One region of the Vibrio sp. HB236076 genome, then DNA from elsewhere that is predicted to be linked to it. Evidence: predicted binding sites of a transcription regulator. Region 1 holds the regulator's gene; each other region holds the start of a gene.
What was found. Region 1 encodes PurR, which represses purine synthesis genes. Its sites were predicted from a motif close to TNANGNAAACGTTTNCNTNA; they were not measured.
Positions count from the first base shown of each region.

Region 1 (5,596 bases):
TAGCTAAAGGCGTCAAACGGTAAATGCTTGCCCCTTCATTAATTTCACTGGTAAAACGACTGATCAAACGCTGCTTGACCATATCGTTGAGGGCATTATTCGCTTTAAAAGCCGATGGTGTACTGTCGCCGTCGAATAGCTTCACCACAATGTGAAACGCATCGTGTAACTCACCCTCGGTTAACTCTTGGTCAAACCGCTCTTGACTGAGTACTGCCATTGCTAAAAGAAAAGACAGTTTTTCGGTTGTCAATTGCAGCGAAAGTTGATTGTCTTTGACCCAACCGACCAACTCTTCAATCGGTTGGGGTTTGTCATCATGAGTTATTTCACTCATTATCATTCCTGTCTTTGCTTCTTTTGTGCCCACACATGGATGTAACGCCCCATTGATATATAGGGCTCTTGTCGACAAACTTGCCTTTCCATTTCCATTAAATCTTGTGGCGTATAATCGCCCATATTATCCCCTGAGCGAAGGTAATCGCTGAAGCATCGAATGCCACTTTTTCCGACAATAGTTAGACCGGATTGCTCTAGCCAACGATAGACGTCTTCCGGCTTTAATCCCTTCGCAGGTTGTAATTTAAATCGCTTGCGATGTGGCATTCCCTCGAGTACATGAGGAATATTGCCACAAAGTACGTTTTTATACACTAAGCCGTGATGGTTATAAAACATCACAGAGATTATGCCATCATCAGCCAATTGCTCTGTCAATTGTTTTAACACCGCTTCCGGTTTTGCTAACCATTCCATCACGGCATGAAACAAAATTAAGTCCTGCTTTTTATCCAAAAATTCGCTAGCATTTTGTACTGGCTGGTGGATCAAACGATAGTGCTCTAGGAGCCCGTCCTTTTCAATCTCTTGCTGAGCTAGGCTCAACATTTCACGGGAAAGATCACATAAGGTGACTTGATTGCCCAAAGCAGCAAGGCGTCTTGATAGTTGTGCAACCCCCCCACCAGCATCAAAAATAGACAAGGGAAAACCTTTGTCCTTGACAGATTCTATAATTTGTTCAAGATCTTCCCAAACAATAACTTGCCTAATATCGCCTTTGTTAGAGCCATAAATGTTTTTTGCAAATTTGTGGGCAATATCGTCGAAATTACGGTCTTCAATCACGGTGTCATGCAATTTTATAAAAGAATCATGTTACTATTCTGTCACAAGAAAAGTAGGAATAAAGAGCGATTATTTCAATTTTTCATTCAAGTGATGTTTTTTCGGACTATTTGTTTATGTTTGAGCTAAAAAAAGTCATTTCAGCCCTTATCATGCCAATGCCAGGCTTACTCTTGCTCGGATTTTTCGGCCTGCTGCTGATCATGTTTACTCGCCGTCAAAAGGCGGGCTGTATTGTGCTGTTATTTTCACTGAGCTTTTTATTTCTGGCTTCGTTTCAACCGGTTTCGAGTCGGCTTATCATGCCACTTGAGCGTCAATACCCAGCGTTTTTACCGGTCACCGGTAATGTCGACTACGTTATGGTCCTTGGCAACAGCCATATCACTGATGATCGTTTACCACCGACATCTCAATTGAGTCGAACCGCACTGATGCGCTTGACAGAGGGCATCCGTATTTGGCGTATGTATCCTGGCTCTAAAATGATTTTGTCCGGCTATGCGGGTGGCACCAGTATTAGTCACGCGCGCATGATGGCCAAAGTCGCTCTCGCCCTCGGCGTAAATAAAAGCGACATCATATTATTAGAAACGGCCAAAGACACATGGGAAGAAGCTCGACAAGCCGCGGCATTTGTGGGTACTCAGCGATTAGTCCTTGTCACATCAGCGAGTCATATGCCTCGTGCAATGAAAGAGTTCACTAATGCCGGTTTAACTCCGCTACCCGCACCAACAAACTATTTAGCCAATCGCCAGACACAACAATTTTGGACTCGATATTTACCCAGTAGCCGTTACTTAGAACAAACCGAGTTGTTTTGGCATGAACAGCTTGGCTTGTGGTGGATTCAGTTGCGTCAATTTTTATTGCCTCACAACCAAGAAACCATCGAAGCCAGCCAAACTGAGCTATAATACCATTCTATGAACAAGGTGCTTTTTAATCAGCACTGACTAGACAAAGCGGTAAAATTTAATCATAATTTGCCGCTTTTCAACTGACGTTTTACTTTCTTTATCTGTCTCGATGACTCTCAATACACTGTGACTTGCTTTGACCGATTATCGACAAAACCAATTATCGATAAAAAACAAAGCAAACGATTGCTATGAAACAAAATAAGTATTGAAAGGCAGTATTTGACATACCTACGCGTACTGTAAACGCCAGTTTTGCGTCTCTAACACATAATAATTAGGATACCCTATGGCCACCATTAAAGACGTTGCCCGCTTAGCCGGAGTTTCAACCACCACGGTTTCCCACGTGATTAATAAAACACGTTTTGTTGCTGAAGGAACGCAAGAAAAGGTCATGAAGGCCGTTGATGAGTTAAATTATGCGCCAAGTGCAGTCGCTCGCAGCTTGAAATGCAACACAACTCGTACCATCGGTATGTTGGTCACTCAATCTACCAACCTGTTCTTTTCTGAAGTCATCGATGGTGTGGAAAGTTATTGTTACCGTCAAGGTTATACCTTAATTTTGTGTAACACCGGTGGCATTTACGAAAAACAACGCGATTATATCCGTATGCTAGCAGAGAAACGCGTTGATGGTATTTTAGTCATGTGTTCTGATTTAACCGATGAATTGAACGACATGTTAGATCGCCACAAAGACATACCTAAAGTGATCATGGACTGGGGACCGGAAAACCCACAGGTTGACAAAATTATCGACAACTCGGAAGAAGGCGGCTACCTTGCCACTAAATACCTCATTGATAATGGGCATACTCAAATTGCCTGTTTAAGTGGTCACTTTGAAAAACTGGCTTGTAAAGAGCGCATTGTAGGTTTTAGGCGTGCCATGGCGCAAGCAAACCTCACTGTCAATGAAAACTGGATTTTAGAAGGCAATTTTGAATGTGATACCGCGGTGCTAGCGGCCGACAAAATTATTGCCATGAAGGAAAAGCCAACGGCGGTATTCTGTTTTAATGACACTATGGCACTTGGGCTTATAAGCCGTTTACAACAAAATGGTCTTAAAGTACCGGAAGATATCTCCGTTATCGGTTATGACAACATCGAATTAGCAGAATACTTTTCACCACCACTGACAACCGTTCACCAACCCAAACGCCGTGTCGGTAAAAATGCGTTTGAAATTCTGATGGCCAGAATTAAAAACAAACAAAACGAGCGTCGCGTATTTGAGATGCACCCAGAGATCGTGACGCGTCAATCGGTAAAAAAAATCAATTAACGTCTTATCCTCTGATTTTAACCATATGAAATCAGAGGATATTCATAAAAAACCTTATCCATAACTCGCTTTTTCGCCAACGCATTCTATACTTGAACTAGTATCACATTTTGTGGCACGAACTAAACCTTCTCGTTGAGAATTTCGTATTCTTAGTGTGTCACGAAAAAGGCAAACCATTTGAAAGAATGGGACGCAAAGCTTCCGGCCTTAAGCACCTTTACTCTTTAGTTTAGGTGACAGGTAGCGGGGTTACCGAAGTTAAGTAACAAGAAAAATCTTTACGTTTCAATGACATCTTTCTTCTACTTACATGCGATAATCTCACGCCTGCAAAAGCCATATTGGAATGGTGACTAACTGTCTCTGCCTTGATATCTCATTAAGTCTTCTATTGTGCGACGGAGAGTCAATGACAATAAATGGTATTGAGTTTGTCAATTATATACTTTTTATCATCTTTCTTGTTGCACCTGTTACCGATGGCTTGAGGTTCAATCGCAGATTCTATTGCTACCTTTGGGTATAGAGTGGCATTAATTTTTATACACCGAGAATAGAGAATCATGGATAAACCGATACTCAAAGACTCAATGAAACTATTTGAGCCACTTGGAAACATAAAATCAAGGTCCATGTTTGGTGGATTTGGTATTTTTTCTGGCGACATCATGTTTGCTCTCGTGGTAAAAGACGAGTTACACATACGCGCTGATAAACAAAAAGCCAAATTATTCACCAAACAAGGAATGTCTCCTTATGTTTATCACAAACGCGGCTTTCCTGTTGTAACAAAGTACTTTGCTGTCAAAAATGAACAATGGCAATCAACTGACACTATCTTTGAGTTAGCACAAGAAGCCCTCACACAAGCTCGCGCAGACAAAGTGCATCAACAGCGCGAACATGTAGATCGTTTAAAAGATTTACCTAACTTGCGTCTTGGCACCGAGAGAATGTTGAAAAGAGCGGGAATCGAGTCCGTCGAAGCGTTAAAACAACGCGGTTCACTTGAAGCCTTCAAAGCTATCCGCGCTTTCAACGAAGAGGTCACTGTTGAACTTTTATGGGCCTTAGAAGGCGCGATAGAAGGTAAGCATTGGAGCGTCATCCCTCAATCAAGACGTGAAGAGCTACTGGCTCATTTAAATTAAATCCAAAGCACTCTAATTCAGTATTAGAGTGCTCTTTTTACTGCAAATACGTTTTTTATTTCTTCCTGCCAACACGACTGGGTTAACATTCATACCACACTGTGCTACTTATTAATTATGTGTACCAGTAAACAAAAAGAGCATTGAGATGAAATTAATCAGTTTAGCTAACCCAATTGAAATAGAAATACTTTGTCACTACTTGCAATCTCACTCTATTGACTGCCAAGTCTTTTTACGACACACGCAATCCGTTGTTGGAGAGATCCCTCTTGATGACGAAAATGGCCCTATGATTTGGCTTAATAATCCTGCTCAACAAAAAAAAGCCAAGCATCACATCGACACTTGGCTTGAAGAACAAACCCAATCTCAGCCTTCATGGCACTGTGCAAAATGTCACGAAATTAACGAAGGTCAGTTTGAAATCTGTTGGCAATGTCAAACGCCTATGCCCTAAGTAAAACTGATGCTAGAGTTGTGGCACCTAATACCTATTTTAAGCACGACTCATACATAGCTAAATAAGACAAAGCGGACGTCTCCCAGTCAAAACGCGTATTCATCGCCCTTATCTGCATTTCGACAAAGACCTTAGGCAACTGCTCATAGACTAATAACGCAGAAAGTAGTGTGAGTAACAAGGCCTCTCCGGTCGGCTCGTGAAACACAAAACCGGTTGCTGAGTTTGGCGCATCAAAGTAATCAACGACGGTATCTTTTAACCCGCCAACCGCTCGAACGATGGGCAGAGTGCCATAAGCTAAACTGTAAATTTGATTCAAACCGCAAGGTTCAAATTCTGAAGGCATCAAAAAGAAATCCGATCCAGCTTCTACCCAGTGCGCCAATTCATTATCATACGCTTCTACAAAGCGAAAATTATGTGGATACAAACGTTCAATGTCATGTAATTGCTGGGCAAGTTGTACCTCGCCGGTTCCCACAATCACAACTTGTACCTGATGTTGTAAGAACTTTTCAAGAATCGGTATTAAATATTGAATGCCTTTTTGATGAGTCAAGCGGCATACCATACCGAACATGGCGACCTTTTGCTCTGGTAAAGATAATCGTTGTTGTAACGCACGCTT
Region 1 covers NZ_CP162601.1:1,332,695-1,338,290, reverse strand. Annotated here, with positions in the region: gene mukF (chromosome partition protein MukF) at 1-337, opposite strand, end outside; gene cmoM (tRNA uridine 5-oxyacetic acid(34) methyltransferase CmoM) at 340-1,131, opposite strand; gene elyC (envelope biogenesis factor ElyC) at 1,248-2,051, shown strand; gene purR (HTH-type transcriptional repressor PurR) at 2,344-3,348, shown strand; cyclic di-GMP riboswitch class I at 3,509-3,608, shown strand; gene AB0763_RS05850 (TfoX/Sxy family DNA transformation protein) at 3,915-4,502, shown strand; gene AB0763_RS05845 (DUF2007 domain-containing protein) at 4,651-4,962, shown strand; gene glgA (glycogen synthase GlgA) at 4,997-5,596, opposite strand, start outside.

Region 2 (5,596 bases), 1.0 Mb from region 1:
AATTTAATTCGACAATACTTGTACGTAAATTCGGTGCCTAGCACTGATTTTTTTTCTCATATGAGCAAATTTACGCTTTCTTCTATTCGCTGCGACAATATTATTAAGTCGCTTTGCGGTGCGTCTTTTACGCATGGTGTGTTCTCCCCAAATCAGTCATCCCAGTGGACAAGGTATAGCTCTTTATTCTGGGTACTGTTCTTTTACTGATACGACATTTGTTTGGTATAAGCTTTATATCGCTCACATTAATCACAAATCGCCTTTCGGTGACACAATCACCCACTGGCCACTACTCAAAGCTGGGCTATGTCATCGTACATATTGTGATTTTGGTGTAACGGTATCCTGTTATGTCTGCCATAGAGTAGCCCTCTAATGTGACAGAAATAAGTAAGGAACATAGTTAGTTACTGATGCTCGTAGGAACTGCTGTGTGAGTTAGCAGGAGTCATCAAGGCTTGTTTGAACACCCACCAGTCACTTATGCCCAAGACGCGCAATAACAGCCTGGTGAAGGTTTCAGTATGAACCAGACATCTTCTGATGTTGATTCAAGAAGTAAAGTATAGTTTGCCTTTGAAAAATAGGCAATCTTTTTACACCCAAGTGCTTTAACGACACTTGGGTGTATATTGCATGGTTTGTTAGCCGTGACAACGGCGCTTGTAAGGACAGCCCTTAGAGAAATGCCAACCCTGTTGCAAAGGCTTTCCTATTGACACAACAGGTAGAGCAGAGATTAAGTTTGACTCGATGTATCTTCGGACGGTTCGGACGGTGTTGGGCGGTCATTATTGTCGCTGTTGCCATCAGAAACATCAGTCTGGTTTTGGTTGTTGTCTGACGTGTTTTGTTCGCTGTCTGCGCCAACGGTTTGCTCGTTCTCTTGCTCTGCACTGATCGCTTCGTCTAATTCATCTTCATCTTCGTTTTCATCAAGTAGGTCAGGGATCACCGCGAGATCGTCGAAGTTATCATTGTTTTCCAAGCTTGGGTGTTGCTCAACGTGGCCAACAATACTTTGATAATAACGGCGAATGTTTTCAACGTAATTAAGGGCTTCATCCCCACGGGCATAACCATAGCGAGTCTGGGTATAGTATTGCTTTTTACGCAACTGCGGCAGTCTTTCTTTTACATCGCCCCACTCATTGGGGTTGCCGCCTTGGCGCTCAGTGAGACGCCTTGCATCCATCATGTGACCGTAGCCAATGTTGTAGGAGGCCAGGGCAAACCAATATTTTTCATGCGCTTCAATCGAGTCTGGAATACGGGCGATAATACGGCGAAAATAAGCCACACCACCGCGTATGGATTGCTCGGGATCCAGGCGGTCTGTCACGCCGACACTACGAGCAGTGGGCAAAGTCAGCATCATCATTCCTCTGACCCCAGTTGGCGATTTGGCTTTGGGCCGCCAATGAGACTCTTGATAGGAAATCGCCGCGATAAGGCGCCAGTCAAACTCCTCTGAATACTTTTTAAAAATCGGCTCCCATTTCGGCAGGGTTTTATCTAAGGCGCGAATAAAGGCGCGAGTATCCACATAATCAAACGAACCAATGTGACCGAGATACTTTTCTTCTAAATTCGCCAGTTGCCCCGACTGCTGCAGTTGACCAAAAAACTCGATCAGTAAAGCGTATAAGCTTTCGTCTTCGGAGCGTCGTAAATACCAAGACACGGGTTGATCTTCTGTCAATTCAAACGCCGTGGCTAAATCAGGGTAGAGACGCTGTGCTAGAGAAAGCTCTATCGAATCGGCAACGGTAAAAGGCAGATCGCCCGACGAGACTTGTTGAAGCAAGTCTTGATTGTCGGCATTAGTGACCGCGCGAAAGGCGAGTTCAGGCTCGTTTTGTTGCTGTTGTTTTAAGGTATCAACAAAAGAAGAGTTGGCGACGACCTTGAGAGTGCTTTCTCGGGCTAACTCTGGATTATTGGTGGCGAGGTTGTCGACGTGTTGCTGCTGGTATTTGACCAGTTGTTTGAGATCCCGTGGCCGCCTCTGGCCTTTTTTGTAGATCACTTGTTGGCTGACATAGTAATAGGTGGGGCCTGGGTGAAACCCTTCATCATCAGCAGTTTCTTGATTGAGGCCCGTCGCGATCAGATCGATTTCCCCTTTTTGCAAGGCAGGAAAAAGTTCCGCCAATCGATAAGCCGGCTTGATTTCTATGCGAACGCCAAGCTCTTTGGCCAGCGCCTGAGCCAACTCGTAATCTAACCCTGTCGGGCCTTCAGGGCCTATGTAGTAAGACAACTGATTATTCAGGGTTCCGACTCTTAACACCCCCCGTTGTTGAATTTTTTCGAGATCGCTTTTCGGCTGGGATTCAATTTGGCAACCGGTGAGTAACAGTAGGGCAGCGCATAAGGCAAAGCAGCGGATAAGAGCAGAGGGTAGTCGAATCATGAAAAATCCAATTAAAGGTTTATTTATTGTTATATCAAAGCCGAGCGATAAGGCAAAGTGTTGACATGATATCAGGAAGGCTTATCAACACTGAATTTATTTTCAAAAAAAGAAAAAAAACGCGCAAACGGTTGCTTTCGGTGTTACATCACAAAAATAAATCCTTTATAATGCAGCCGAACTGAGAGATTAAATTGATTTGTGTTTATGGTTTTAGTCTTTAACTATATGAATATAAATCAATTTTTTCTTAATTCATCTGTCAGAAGAGACCTAAGCATATGAGAATTTTGCGTGGTTCCCCCGCTCTTTCCGAATTTCGCACCAACAAACTACTCGACTTGTGCCGCGAACATGCCCTCCCCATCAGTGATATTTATGCTGAGTTTGTTCACTTTGCTGATCTTACTGCTGAGTTGTCTGTATCAGAATTAGAAACGTTACAGCAACTGTTGACTTATGGGCCGACGATTGAAGAGCATGAGCCCAAAGGGTTATTGCGCTTAGTGACGCCTCGCCCTGGTACGATTTCGCCATGGTCTTCAAAAGCGACAGATATTGCACATAACTGTGGATTGTCATCCGTGGCGCGTCTTGAGCGTGGCTGCGCTTACTACATCGACAGTGAGGTTCCTTTAACGTCACAGCAGACTGAGCAATTATCAGCTCTGATCCACGATCGCATGATGGAAACGGTCTTTGACGAGCTTGAGCAAGCTCAACAGTTGTTCCACCATGCAGAGCCTGCTGAAATGACCGCGGTGGATATCCTAGCGGGTGGAAAAGCGGCGCTTGAAGAAGCAAACGTTTCCCTTGGTTTGGCTTTGGCTGACGATGAAATTGATTACTTAGTTGAAAACTTTACCAAACTGGGCCGCAACCCAAATGACATTGAGTTAATGATGTTTGCTCAAGCGAACTCAGAGCATTGTCGCCACAAAATCTTTAATGCCGATTGGACCATTGACGGGGTTAAACAAGAGAAATCTTTGTTTAAGATGATCAAAAATACCTATGAGAAAAACCCCGAGCACGTTTTGTCTGCTTATAAAGACAACGCCGCAGTCATGACCGGCTCTCAGGTTGGGCGCTTCTTCCCCGATCCAAACTCACGCCAGTACCAATACCATCATGAAAATGCCCATATTTTGATGAAGGTGGAAACGCATAACCACCCAACGGCCATTTCACCTTGGCCTGGTGCGTCAACCGGCAGCGGTGGTGAGATACGCGATGAAGGTGCAACCGGTATTGGTGGTAAACCAAAGGCGGGCTTGGTCGGTTTTTCCGTGTCGAACTTACGTATTCCAGGCTTTGTTCAACCTTGGGAAAGCGATTTTGGAAAGCCAAGTCGCATTGTCAACGCTCTTGATATTATGCTGGAAGGCCCATTGGGCGGCGCGGCATTTAACAATGAATTTGGTCGACCTAACTTGTTGGGCTACTTCCGTACCTATGAAGAAAAAGTCACCTCACACGGCGGTGAAGAAGTACGTGGTTACCACAAGCCGATCATGATTGCCGGTGGTATGGGCAACATCCGCGAAGAGCACGTCGAGAAAAAAGAGATCCCTGTTGGGGCTAAATTGATTGTTCTCGGTGGCCCGGCGATGAACATCGGCTTAGGCGGCGGCGCGGCATCGTCAATGGCGTCAGGTCAATCGTCTGAAGATCTTGATTTTGCCTCGGTACAACGCGAAAACCCTGAAATGGAACGCCGTTGTCAAGAGGTGATCGATCGCTGCTGGCAACTCGGTGAGCAAAACCCGATTGCCTTTATCCACGATGTGGGCGCTGGCGGGATCTCTAATGCGCTACCTGAGCTCGTCAATGACGGCGAACGCGGTGGTAAATTCCAATTGCGCGATGTGCCAAATGATGAGCCAGGCATGAGCCCATTAGCGATTTGGTGTAATGAATCACAAGAGCGTTACGTTTTGGCGGTGTCGACCGAGCACATGGCAACCTTTGAAGCGATTTGTCATCGTGAGCGTGCGCCGTTTGCTGTGGTTGGCGAAGCGACAGAAGAGCGTCACTTGACCTTAGAAGATTCTCACTTTGACAACACGCCAATCGATATGCCAATGGATATTTTACTTGGCAAGCCACCGAAAATGTCTCGTGAAGCGACGACAGTGAAAGTGGAAGGGCAGTCTCTTGTTCGCGATGGTATTGAAATCGATCAAGCGATTGATCGCGTTTTGCGTTTGCCTGCAGTCGCAGAAAAAACCTTCTTGATCACCATTGGTGACCGCTCGGTAACCGGTTTGGTGGCACGAGATCAAATGGTTGGCCCTTGGCAGATCCCGGTTGCGAACTGCGCGGTAACAGCGGCGAGCTACGATACTTACCACGGTGAAGCGATGTCGATGGGAGAGAGAACCCCGGTTGCATTACTTGACTTTGGCGCTTCAGCGCGTTTGGCTGTGGCAGAGTCGTTAACCAACATTGCCGCCACTGATATCGGTAGCCTAGCTCATATCAAATTATCGGCCAACTGGATGTCACCAGCCGGCCACCCGGGTGAAGATGCCGGTCTGTACGAAGCGGTAAAAGCGGTCGGTGAGGAGTTGTGTCCAGCTCTTGGTCTGACCATTCCTGTTGGTAAAGACTCGATGTCGATGAAGACCCAATGGCAAGAAGATGGTCAAGAAAAATCGGTGACTTCGCCATTGTCTTTGGTGATCACTGCTTTTGCTCGTGTTGAAGACGTAAGAAAAACCATTACGCCACAGCTTCGTACCGATCTTGGCGAGACCCGTTTGTTAGCCATCGACTTAGGTCAAGGCAAAAACCGTCTTGGCGCAACCGCTCTGGCTCAGGTTTACAAACAGTTAGGGGATAAGCCTGCTGATGTTGACAGCCCAGAGTTGTTAAAAGGCTTCTTTAATGCCATGCAGCAATTGGTTCGCGATGAGTCTTTGATTGCTTATCACGATAAAGGCGATGGTGGTTTGCTAGTCACCTTGGCAGAAATGGCGTTTGCCGGTCATTGTGGTCTCGACGTCGATATTCAAACGCTTGGCGAGGATGCTTTGGCGGCGTTATTTAACGAAGAACTCGGCGCCGTGATCCAAATCAAAGCGCAAGACTTGGATAAAGTACAAGGCGTACTGGCTCAGTTTGGCTTGGCGCAATGCAGTCATGTTCTCGGTACCGTGACGGCGGATGATCGCT
Region 2 covers NZ_CP162601.1:2,340,222-2,345,817, reverse strand. Annotated here, with positions in the region: gene mltF (membrane-bound lytic murein transglycosylase MltF) at 743-2,419, opposite strand; gene purL (phosphoribosylformylglycinamidine synthase) at 2,701-5,596, shown strand, end outside.
Region 2: purL (phosphoribosylformylglycinamidine synthase) is a predicted target of PurR. The motif match lies at 2,539-2,558, and genes of this name have one in related genera.

Region 3 (5,596 bases), 780 kb from region 1:
CCACCCGCGGTGATCTCAATCGCTTCTTTGCCGGCGATCCCAGCGCAGGTGTCTTTATGACAGGTTTTTTCCCTATCATGATGTTCGGCTTGCCCGCTGCAGCGTTAGCGATGTACCTGGCTGCACCAGCTTCTTCTCGTCGTCAGGTTGCTGGTGTATTGTTCTCTGTTGCCATCACGGCTTTTTTAACAGGGATTACAGAGCCACTTGAGTTTTTATTTATGTTTCTTGCTCCCGGTCTATACGTCGTGCATGCATTGTTGACCGGCTTGTCTTTAGTTGTGACCAACTGGCTGGGTATTTATCACGGTTTTGGCTTTTCAGCGGGTTTATTTGACTTAGTGATCAACTGGGGACTGGCGACGAAGCCAATGTTACTCATCGCCGTTGGTTTGGCCTTTGCAGTGATTTATTTTATTGTCTTTTATCTCACCATCGTGGTATTTGATATTAAAACGCCAGGGCGTGAACCGGTTGAAATAGGACTTGACTCAGACACGGTTAAGCCCAATGCAACACAGTCGGGCACATCAGCGCAGCAGTACTTATCTGCATTAGGGGGCGCAGATAATATTCAGCACATGGACGCGTGTATTACTCGCTTAAGGCTCACCTTAACTGACAGTAACTTAATCCAGGTAGACACGCTTAAAGCGTTAGGCGCAAGTGGTGTGGTCAAGCTCAATGCCACTCATGTACAAGTCGTGGTTGGCCCACAAGCAGAGATCATAGCCGGACAGATTCGCACAATCATGGAAACTTAAACACCGTATTACTTCGATAGCGACAAAAAACAAGATAGGCCATCAATCACATTGATGGCCTATCTTGTTGTACCCACCTCACAATAGGACACCCAACAACATTTTCCGGACACCCAGTAAATTTGGGTTCAAATAAGGAGGTTCAAATAAGGACACTCATATATTACCGCGAGGATTTATTCGAAAATTTGCAAATAAACCATTTATGTCTCGGTTATATTCAGAGTGTCCGTAACCTTTCGACCTCATGTTTCTGGAGGAGTAGTGATAGGGCTGACACCTATTTACAGTAGGTTAGTTTTTAGTGTGGTATTGCTCACAGGCGAGTAGCGTGTTTTCAATCAAGCTCGCTACTGTCATTGGGCCAACGCCACCGGGTACTGGAGTAATATGGCTGGCATTTTGACTGGCAACCTCAAACTCAACATCACCGACTAACTTGCCATCATCCATACGATTAATACCCACATCGATCACAATCGCGCCTTTTTTAATCCACTCTCCAGGAATGAAATTGGCTTTGCCGACCGCCACGACTAACAAATCGGCTTGGCGTACATGAGATTCAAGATCTTTGGTAAAGCGATGACACGTTGTCGTCGTACAGCCCCCGAGTAGAAGCTCTAATGTCATCGGGCGACCCACGATGTTTGAGGCTCCGACAATCACAGCGTGTTTACCGTGCAGTGGAACGTTGTATCGATCAAGTAATGTCATGATTCCTTTTGGAGTGCATGAGCGCAGTTTAGGAATTCGCTGGGCAAGACGACCCACATTGTAAGGGTGGAAGCCATCGACGTCTTTTTCAGGGGTGATTCGTTCTAGTACTTTGGTTGAGTCGATACCAGCAGGCAAGGGCAGTTGCACTAAAATGCCATCAATTTCTGGGTCTGAGTTTAATTGATCAACTATTTCAAGTAATTGCTGCTCATTGGTTGAAGCAGGTAAGTCAAAAGACTTCGACACAAACCCGACTTCTTCACAAGCACGGCGTTTGCTACCTACATACACTTGTGAGGCTGGGTCTTGTCCAACCAGCACAACAGCAAGACCAGGAGCTCTCAGGCCTGCTTCAACTCTTGCTTTGACGCGAGCGGCGACTTCTGAGCGTACGGTTTGAGAAATTAATTTTCCATCAATAATTTGAGCCGTCATGTGTGTCCTTTAAACTAATTAAACTGATCGAGTTATTTGGGACAATTGTCGCAAAAAAAAGCCTGGACATCCACAGGCAAACGATTGCTTTTGTCGTCAGCAGGTGTAAATTTAGCGTTCTGATTTTTTTTTAGTCATTCAAACCAGCAATTTAGATAAAACCGTTGATTTCATCATTTTTACTCGTATAATCCCATCCCTGTAGCGCGCCCTTAGCTCAGCTGGATAGAGCACGTCCCTTCTAAGGATGTGGTCGTAGGTTCGAATCCTACAGGGCGTGCCATTTATTCAAAAGCCTCGATAGTTCACAAGCTATCGAGGCTTTGTCGTTTAAAAGCCATGAAAAAGACAAATAAATATAAATAATACAGTCAATTACCTGAAACAGTGATCGGTCTGTAAATACTTTGGTTGTCATGGTGGGGAAATAGCGTTGAAAAAGTTCAATGTTACCCAGAACGCTTTTGCCTTACCCATGCCCTGTTGGTGTGCTGGGCGTACCTTTTGAGTTCATCAACACTGCCAACAGCGCAACTAAAATAAAGCCCAAATCGATCGCAAAAGCTTTGCCAATGTTCATCATCGAGTTCGAGCTCATTGAGCAGTGGGATGTTGCCGCTAGAAAGTAGACCAGGCTTAGAAGGGTGAGCAATTTTGCCCAAATTTTCAATAAGCTGAATGTAATCAAGTAAAGAATACTCAACACCGTTATAGGCGCTCATGCGGGGTGTTGTTGTGGTACGTTGGTTACCTAAGAAGCCGTAAAGTGATTTTTTCTTAAGATGTGATACTTGCCCAAGCCCACTATCCTCGTCACATGCGTGACCATGAAGCCTCTCGTAAATAGAAGTATAGCTTGATTGCTCGAGCTTATCGGTGATCCCTGCGCGAACGGGGTTTAAATCCACATAAGCCATACAAGCTAGTAGCGCCCTTTCATCGAGTAAAGCTTGAGATTTAAATCGACCTTCCCAAAATCTGCCTGAGCACATTTCTTCTTTGTTTGCTTGTCGAGCAACATATTCATTGATGTTTCGCATAAACCAGGAGATGTCCATCAATCGGGATCGCCACATCTTAATGATTTCCAGTGCTTTGATTTCCTCTGCTTCACTGACTAAATCATGATCTAACCACTGTTGGATCAAGTTGGGTTTCGAGTATAAGGTCGTCCAGCGCTCAATAACCTCTTTATTAGACCAACTTTTCGCTTGTTTTTCATCGACATGAAGTACCAAATGATAGTGATTAGACATAATGGCATAAGCGCAAATATCTATAGCAAAGACCTGAGAGAGCAACCGAAGCCGCTCTATAAGCCAGACCCGGCGGTGCTCGAAATTACGGCCGCTGTAATCATCTTGCCCACATAGATAAGCCCTTCTCACACAACGAGAAATACAGTGATAATAAGCGGTGTCTTGCAAAGATATCAGAGAGGAGCGGGCTTGAGTCATCATAAGGCCTTTGCTGTTATTATATACAGTTGTGTAAAATTTAGTCTCGCTTGTCGATGTTGTCAAATAGGTCAGAATCGATGTCGATCTGGTTTCAGGTGAGCTAGATGGGCAAACTAATGTACGTTGACACCCCATAATAGGACACCCAGCCAATATATTCTGGACACCCAATTAATTTAGAGTAATAAACCTCTTATGTATCGGTTATATAAAGAGGGCACAAAATTATGACTGTCCCAAACATTTAAGGTGAGCACTCGTCCTGCTCAAGTTATTTGACTGTCCTACAAATAGTCTGTCCTACAAATAGTCTGTTGAAGTTAATGACTGTCCTTAACAATCTGTTTCAGAATACCAAACCAAGGTAGCGGTTTCGTTTTGACAGCAACGTGATGGCGAATGTAATCCTCAACTATAAGAAGTCAATGCGTATGAGTGTCGTTAAAACCGTTAGTAAGACGCAAAAGATTCATGACAAAGGACAAAGTTTTCAAGATGCAGAAGTACATCGTTAACCGAGTTGGTTATATTGGTATGAATTTATGTCCTAAAAATGAACGCCATTAGCAATGGGTGAATAAGAAGCGCGCAATGAAACTTAGGTATTTGTTTGTCACCATTTTTTGTCTTTTAGCTATGCTGCCGATGATGATGTTTTGGTTGTGGCCGTATTCTAAAGCGCTCGATTCAGAGCTTAATGATGTTCGCGAGCGACATCTAGTGATCGCGCAAAACTTGTCGGGTGCGTTTGAGCGGTATTATCGCGATGTGACCAGTGTCTTTAATGTTTTGGGGTTGCAACAGTCATCGCAATTAAAATCCGCAAACATGAAATATTTGCTGTCGAGTTATTACTTCGACCTCATTGTAAAAACCGACGACAATGGCGTGGTAGTACAGTGTTTGTTTGACGGGGACCGAGGCTGTCCCGCGCGGCTTAGCGCATCAATCATGGCACATGCTCGTGTGTCCTTACAGCCTAAAACAGTGAGCGTATCGACCGTTACTCGCGATGATGAGCTCAATACAGGGCCGATACTGTTGGTGGTTAAGCCATCAGGATCACACTGGTTAATTGGTTATCTTTCAACGCAATACATCGTAGAGATGGGCAAGAAAGTGGCGTTTGGTGAAAAAGGGCATGCGGCGATTGTTGATCAAGCGGGGAACGTTCTAGCTCACCCGTTGGATAGTTGGGTGGCCAGTGGTAAAAATATTGCCAAAGTGAGTGCAGTACAAAAAATGCTCGCAGGGCAAACGGGGGTCACTGAGTTTTATTCACCGGCGCTGAAAGACGATATGGTGGCAGGCTTTACCCAAGTCTCAAATGCGGGGTGGGGCGTGATGGTACCACAACCCAAAAGCGAGCTTAAAGCGAAAGCGGCAGCCATTGATAAGACGGCAGGTACCGTTATGTTTATCGGTCTACTACTCGCCTTAGTGATTGTTATTCCTGTCTCTGTGTTTCTCATTCGTCCATTGGAGCGATTTTTATTGTCCATTAAGTCAATAGAGCAGGGTAAAACAAAAGCGCCGGTCGATTTTGCTACGTCGCGATGGACCCCAACAGAGATTAAGCAATTAAAATACGCGTTTGCTGAGCTAATGGAAAATGTACAAAGTAATCAAAAAGCCATCGCCGAGTTGGCATTTATTGATTGTGTGTCTGGGTTGCCGAACCGGGCTTATTTTGAAACGTTAACGATGAAAGCTTTAGCTGATCTTTGCCCTGAGCGTGATATAGCTGCAATGGTGTTTATAGATTTTGATGATTTTAAGAAGGTCAATGACAACTACGGTCACCGAGTGGGCGATAAGTTGCTAAAGTTGTTTAGTCAGGAACTCGCTTGGCAATGCTCTCACAGTATGAACCCCACATTGAATTATTACGACAACCTTCCCGATATTATCCCCACTCGATTGGGCGGTGATGAATTTGCGCTTTTTATTCACCGAATGAAAAGCACAGAGCAAATTCACCAGTTGGTTGAGCAAATTACTCAGGCCGTTTTTACCGAATACGCCATCGATGACGACCTTGCGATTACACTTTCTGGCAGTGTTGGTCTTGCTTTGTATCCAGAACAAGGCCGCAACTTTGACACCTTGATTAAACTGTCTGATTTGGTCATGTATCAAAATAAAGCCAGGCGGAAAAGTGCCTGATTGAGGTGGGAAAATGAACAACCCTATAGCTCTGTATCTGGAGTGAATAGA
Region 3 covers NZ_CP162601.1:2,110,903-2,116,498, reverse strand. Annotated here, with positions in the region: gene nagE (N-acetylglucosamine-specific PTS transporter subunit IIBC) at 1-764, shown strand, start outside; gene folD (bifunctional methylenetetrahydrofolate dehydrogenase/methenyltetrahydrofolate cyclohydrolase FolD) at 1,059-1,919, opposite strand; tRNA gene AB0763_RS09265 (tRNA-Arg) at 2,126-2,202, shown strand; gene AB0763_RS09260 (transposase) at 2,369-3,379, opposite strand; gene AB0763_RS09255 (diguanylate cyclase) at 3,971-5,545, shown strand.
Region 3: folD (bifunctional methylenetetrahydrofolate dehydrogenase/methenyltetrahydrofolate cyclohydrolase FolD) is a predicted target of PurR. The motif match lies at 1,992-2,011, and genes of this name have one in related genera.

Region 4 (5,596 bases), 520 kb from region 1:
ATCGATTAACGATGTCGGCAATCTAAAATTAGGCGTGATCTCTATTCATACTGCGCAAGATGAAGCAACTGATAACAAATGCCACAACACAAGTTAACAAGCTAAGGCCTATCGAATCGGTAAAGCCAAGTACAATGAAGCCCAAACTCGAAATCACCGCCACGATCAAGGCATAAGGCAACTGAGTAGCCACATGATCTATGTGGTGACAACGCGCCCCGGTTGAAGACAAAATGGTGGTATCTGAGATAGGCGAACAATGATCACCAAATACCGAGCCGGCAAGAACGGCACTGAGCATAGGCAACATCAAGCTGATATCGCTCGCAGCAGACATGTCACCAGCAATTGGCAGCATGATGCCGAATGTCCCCCATGAGGTTCCCGTCGAAAACGCCATCGCGCCTGACAGTAAGAAAAGCAGAACCGGCAACCATTGTGATGGAATACTGCCCTGTACTAACGTCGATAAGAAACTGCCGGTTTTCATATCGCTGATCACCGAACCAATTGTCCAAGCAAACAGCAAGATAACAATGGCACCAAACATGGATTTCGCCCCAATCCAAAGTGTTCTGGCCGTTTCTTTGACAGGTAAGGCTTGTCTTAGGACAGTCACTAACGCCAATGCCAGGCCAATTAATGCACCGTAAACCAATGAGCGCCCCACATCCGTATTTTCAAATGCGCCGAGTAAAGAGAAGGGGAGGCCGTCTTTTGCAAGCGCCTGCGCCCCGGTGAACAACATAAAAGACACGGTCGCGACAATCAGTGCAATGATCGGCAATAGCAGATCTGAGACGCGACCATGGCGACTTTCTGTTATATCCAAATCGTCATGCAGAACGCTACTATCCGCTTGCTCTTGTAGGGAATCTACTTGAGATAACGTCGCTTGTTCATGGGTTTTCATTTTCCCCACATCCAATCGAAACCACGCGACGGCAAAAACCATCAAGAGGGCAAAGATGGCGTAAAAGTTCATTGGCACCAGTCGCATGTAAGCGCCTATCGCCGAATACTCAGTGATACCGTGAGACACTAAAATACCACCGACAATGGTCATAATATAAGCGCCCCAACTCGATGCCGGCATAATGACGCACATTGGCGCTGCGGTAGAATCGAGAATATAAGCCAGTTTAGCACGCGATACTTTGAGCTTGTCGGTTACAGGTCTGGCTATGGCACCGACGGCTAAGCTGTTGAAATAATCATCGACAAAAATAAACACACCGAGAAAAGCCGCCAATAATTTTGAACCACGCTGGGTTTTCACTTTGCGTTGGGCCCAATTTGCAAAAGCGCGAGTGCCGCCAGAAAGTGTTAATAGTGCCGTCATCATGCCTAATAATAGTAGAAAGGCAACAATACTCATATTCCAAGTATTTAAACCCTCTCCGTCAATAAAGACGGCCGACACTTGATCAAATATATAAGTAACGCTGTCTAAAACCGAATAGTCGGTCAATAAAAGTGCCCCAAGCAGGATGCCAACACCCAGTGATAACATCACTTTACGGGTTACAATTGCGAGAGTTAGTGCCATTACCGGCGGCAATAAAGCGAGAAAGGATTGAGAATAATCGATTAAATTCATGATCTTCGAGAACCAGTTTATTTGGTTAGAGATCTACTGCAGAACGACCGAGAAGTGCCATACTTCCAAAAGTGTCTCGTTAACAAATAGCGATAAACTAACCGTGGTTAGTTAACCCTACAGTAGCGCTCCATAGTGTATTAATAATGACTATGGCAGTGTTGTGCCTATTCGAACACAACCCCAGCCTTGCAGTTCGATACCTACAAGACTTCGGCAATAACACCTTTTATGATGTTTCATCGGCATCACCCCAAACATCACGACTGATTGCTATTGCACCTCTACGGCGAAGTTCTTTTTGTCAAAACTTGGTCTGAGTTTTGTCAAATCGCCCCCGCATCAGGTGCGCGACATTGTACGCAAATCGACTCTGAATGCAACCGCGTATAAACCAGTATTTTTAAATTAATCAACAATATGTAATTAGACACTTAGAAATATTTAAAAGCCATTTATCTTAAAGAAATAAATATAAACACTCTTGACAATAATCTGACTTTTTTATTTATGAGACTGGTTTATAATCTATTTATATTTTTGGCTATTTTAAACTTATTGTCTTTGCGGTTGTCCAAAAGCAAAGTATATTAAAGATATAAACATTCCAAGCGCATTTGCGTATAACGTTTAAATAAAAAGGAATACCCATGTCCGACCTGACTAAAACCTTACTCAATATTCGTAGTCTGCGTGCATTATCAAAAGAGTTGACGTTGAGTCAATTAGAAGAAGCTCTCGATAAGTTAAATACTGTCGTTTCAGAGCGTCGTGAGCAAGAAGAAGAAGCGCGACAGTTAGAAGCTGAGAAAAAAGCAAAACTTGAACAAATTGCGCAGCAAATCTCTCAAGATGGCATTGATGTGAATGACTTAATTTCTGCCTTGTCAAATGAATCTGCAACCAGTAAGCCAAAGAAAAAACGCGCCCCTCGCCCAGCAAAATATAAATTTACCGATGACAAGGGCCAAGAAAAAACCTGGACTGGCCAAGGTCGTACGCCGTTGCCAATTCAAAAAGCCCTTGATGAAGGCAAATCCCTCGAAGATTTCGCTATCTAAGCTTATCTTTGTTCAATCAGTCCGTTTATAACACTCTGTTATTAGCAATGATTAACGGCTCCTAGTCAGGGAGCCGCTTTTTTATTACTGCCTTTGCCCTACCTTTCCCAATACGCTTCTTCTAAACTGTCCTCTTTTTCCGGTAATCCTTTCGACAAACGCGGAGAATGCTGTACCAAAACTTCGTAACTGGCTCGGTTTGCGTATTTGCACACTTGTGAAAATGAAGAATAGGTTAAAAAAGGAAACTTGTGTTTACTTGAATTCGGCACATTGTCGCGGTGATATTTATTGGCCGCCATATCGTGCAACAATGCAGATAGCGCGGCATCACCTGCGCCATTGGTGTTTTTGATTTTTTCCGGCCCGCCCATATAAGGAGAAATATGAGAATAGACTTTCATCGGGTGATCAACTTTCTCTTTCATTACCGGTCGGCTAAATTCATAACGGTTAAATTCGGCAATACAGCCGGGTAACAGAGGCAAAGAGGTTTCTCTTTTTGAACTCTGTTCGGTGTAACCTGCCATGTACAACCCCAGGGGACCAGCAGTACAAAGCACCAAATCTGCCCAATCTAGGGCTTTATCGGCAGCCGCTAATGGGTCGGTCAATCCTGTCAAGGCACTCGCCTCATCTTCGTTCATCGCCACAACTGAAATGTGCTCATCGATAAAAGATTGCCAAAAGGCCGGATCATCTTCGATGACAAACTTGGTTCCTAAGGTCAACACAACAGGCACGTCATAACGCTTGGCGTATTCAATGGCTTTCATCGTCGCTTCAGGCATAGGATCGCCAGGTTTACAACGGACAAGGTACGCGGTCAGTACCAATGCAGAGGCCGTTTTAAAAATAGACTCGGGAATGCTCTCTGGCTTCAATTGGTTCATTTTCCCTTCGCTGATAGCAAACGTGCGCTCGCCGTCTTCGCTGATAAGGGCAAAACAACGACCGATAGCCCCATCGACACCCTGTAAATAATTTAAGTCCATTCGGCTTGAGGTATTACACAAATAGCGATAACCGTAACTGCCAATTTTGATATCTTGGCTCATCACCCCAAGCAAAGTTGAGCGCGCGTCAGCCAATACTGAATAGTTGTGCAAGGTATTGCCAATCGTGCCCCCAGCGTATTCACTGGTGATCAGACCTTGCTCTTTCAGTTCAAAATACAGTGACTCTGCTATGCGATCGTCAATAACTAATGAATGCCCCTTACTCAAACCGTATTTTTCAATAAATTTTGTCGACACTTTGGCTTCGATATCCACCAAGGTTTGGTCGATGCCGATGACATGGCCTTTATTGAGGGTCGTTTTGGTTGATTGCGCCAATAAGGGGTCTCTTGAATCGACCGGGAAATAGTGTTTGGATTTTCGTTGTCCTGGAAATTTCATAGCAATAGTGTGTCACATGATGAACGGATAACGGATTCTAACTCGCGCATTAAACCCCAGCAATCTTCACCGCAATAGCAAACGTTTACTTGATGGATTTATTTTGAAAACGACTCACAACGGCCTTTGTTGCCTCAGCGTCATAAATCAATTGGCAGAAAGTCACCGATAAAGACCATTCTCATCTGTCCGAGCGATTTGCTTTCTGTTAATATTCGGCTCCAGTTTTCATGTGTGGTAAAAAGTTATGACTGATAACAGCGCTAAAAAAGTCATCATCGGTATGTCTGGTGGTGTCGATTCCTCCGTTTCCGCTTATTTGCTTCAACAACAAGGATACCAAGTTGAAGGGCTGTTCATGAAGAACTGGGAAGAGGATGATGGCGAGGAGTACTGTACTGCCGCCGAAGACCTTGCCGATGCCCAAGCTGTGTGTGACAAGCTTGGCATCCACTTACACAAGATTAATTTCGCCGCTGAGTATTGGGACAATGTCTTTGAGTACTTTCTCGAGGAATATAAAGCCGGCCGTACGCCTAACCCAGACATTCTTTGTAATAAAGAAATCAAATTCAAAGCGTTTCTCGAATTTGCCGATGAAGTGCTCGACGCCGATTACATTGCGATGGGGCATTACGTACGTCGCAGCGCGGTCGATGCCCCAGGCAAGGCAACCATGCTTCGCGGTTTAGACAACAACAAAGACCAAAGTTACTTCTTGTATACACTGAGTCATGAGCAAATTGCGCGCAGCTTATTTCCCGTTGGTGAACTACAAAAATCAGAAGTGCGTCGAATTGCAGAAGAGCAAGGCCTCGTCACAGCCAAAAAGAAAGACTCCACCGGTATTTGCTTCATCGGCGAACGAAAATTCACTGAATTTTTAAGTCGCTATTTACCGGCACAGCCAGGCGATATCGAAACACCGGAAGGTAAAGTGGTCGGCCAGCATCAAGGCTTGATGTACCATACCTTAGGCCAACGAAAAGGGCTGCATATCGGCGGCCAAAAAGGCGGCGGCGGCAATGAACAACCTTGGTTTGTCGCGGAAAAAGATCTCACGCGCAATGTGCTGATTGCGGTACAAGGGCACGACCATCCCTTGCTCAAATCGACTGGATTAGTGGCAGGTCAATTGCATTGGGTGGATCGTAACGCCATAACAGAGCCCGTTCGCTGCAGCGTCAAAACGCGCTATCGACAAGATGATATTCCTTGTACCATCAACCCCATAGATGATGGTACAATAGAGGTCGTTTTTGATGAACCGCAAATTGCGGTGACCCCTGGACAATCTGCTGTTTTCTACCACGGTGAGATTTGTCTTGGCGGTGGCATTATCGAACAGCGAATTCCACTCGCATAATTGACGTCAATCAAGGAGAAAAGCGTTGTCTCATACCATTTACGATCGTACCCTCGCCTTTGCTGGCATGTGTCAAGCGGCTTATCTAGTGCAACAAGTCGCTAAAAATGGTCAGTGCGATGAGCAAGCGTTCAAGACATCGATTGAAGCGACGTTAGCGACCTCTCCA
Region 4 covers NZ_CP162601.1:1,849,067-1,854,662, forward strand. Annotated here, with positions in the region: gene AB0763_RS08140 (Na+/H+ antiporter NhaC family protein) at 29-1,600, opposite strand; lysine riboswitch at 1,716-1,895, opposite strand; gene AB0763_RS08145 (H-NS family nucleoid-associated regulatory protein) at 2,251-2,661, shown strand; gene AB0763_RS08150 (inosine/guanosine kinase) at 2,760-4,061, opposite strand; gene mnmA (tRNA 2-thiouridine(34) synthase MnmA) at 4,309-5,427, shown strand; gene hflD (high frequency lysogenization protein HflD) at 5,453-5,596, shown strand, end outside.
Region 4: AB0763_RS08150 (inosine/guanosine kinase) is a predicted target of PurR. The motif match lies at 4,135-4,154, and genes of this name have one in related genera.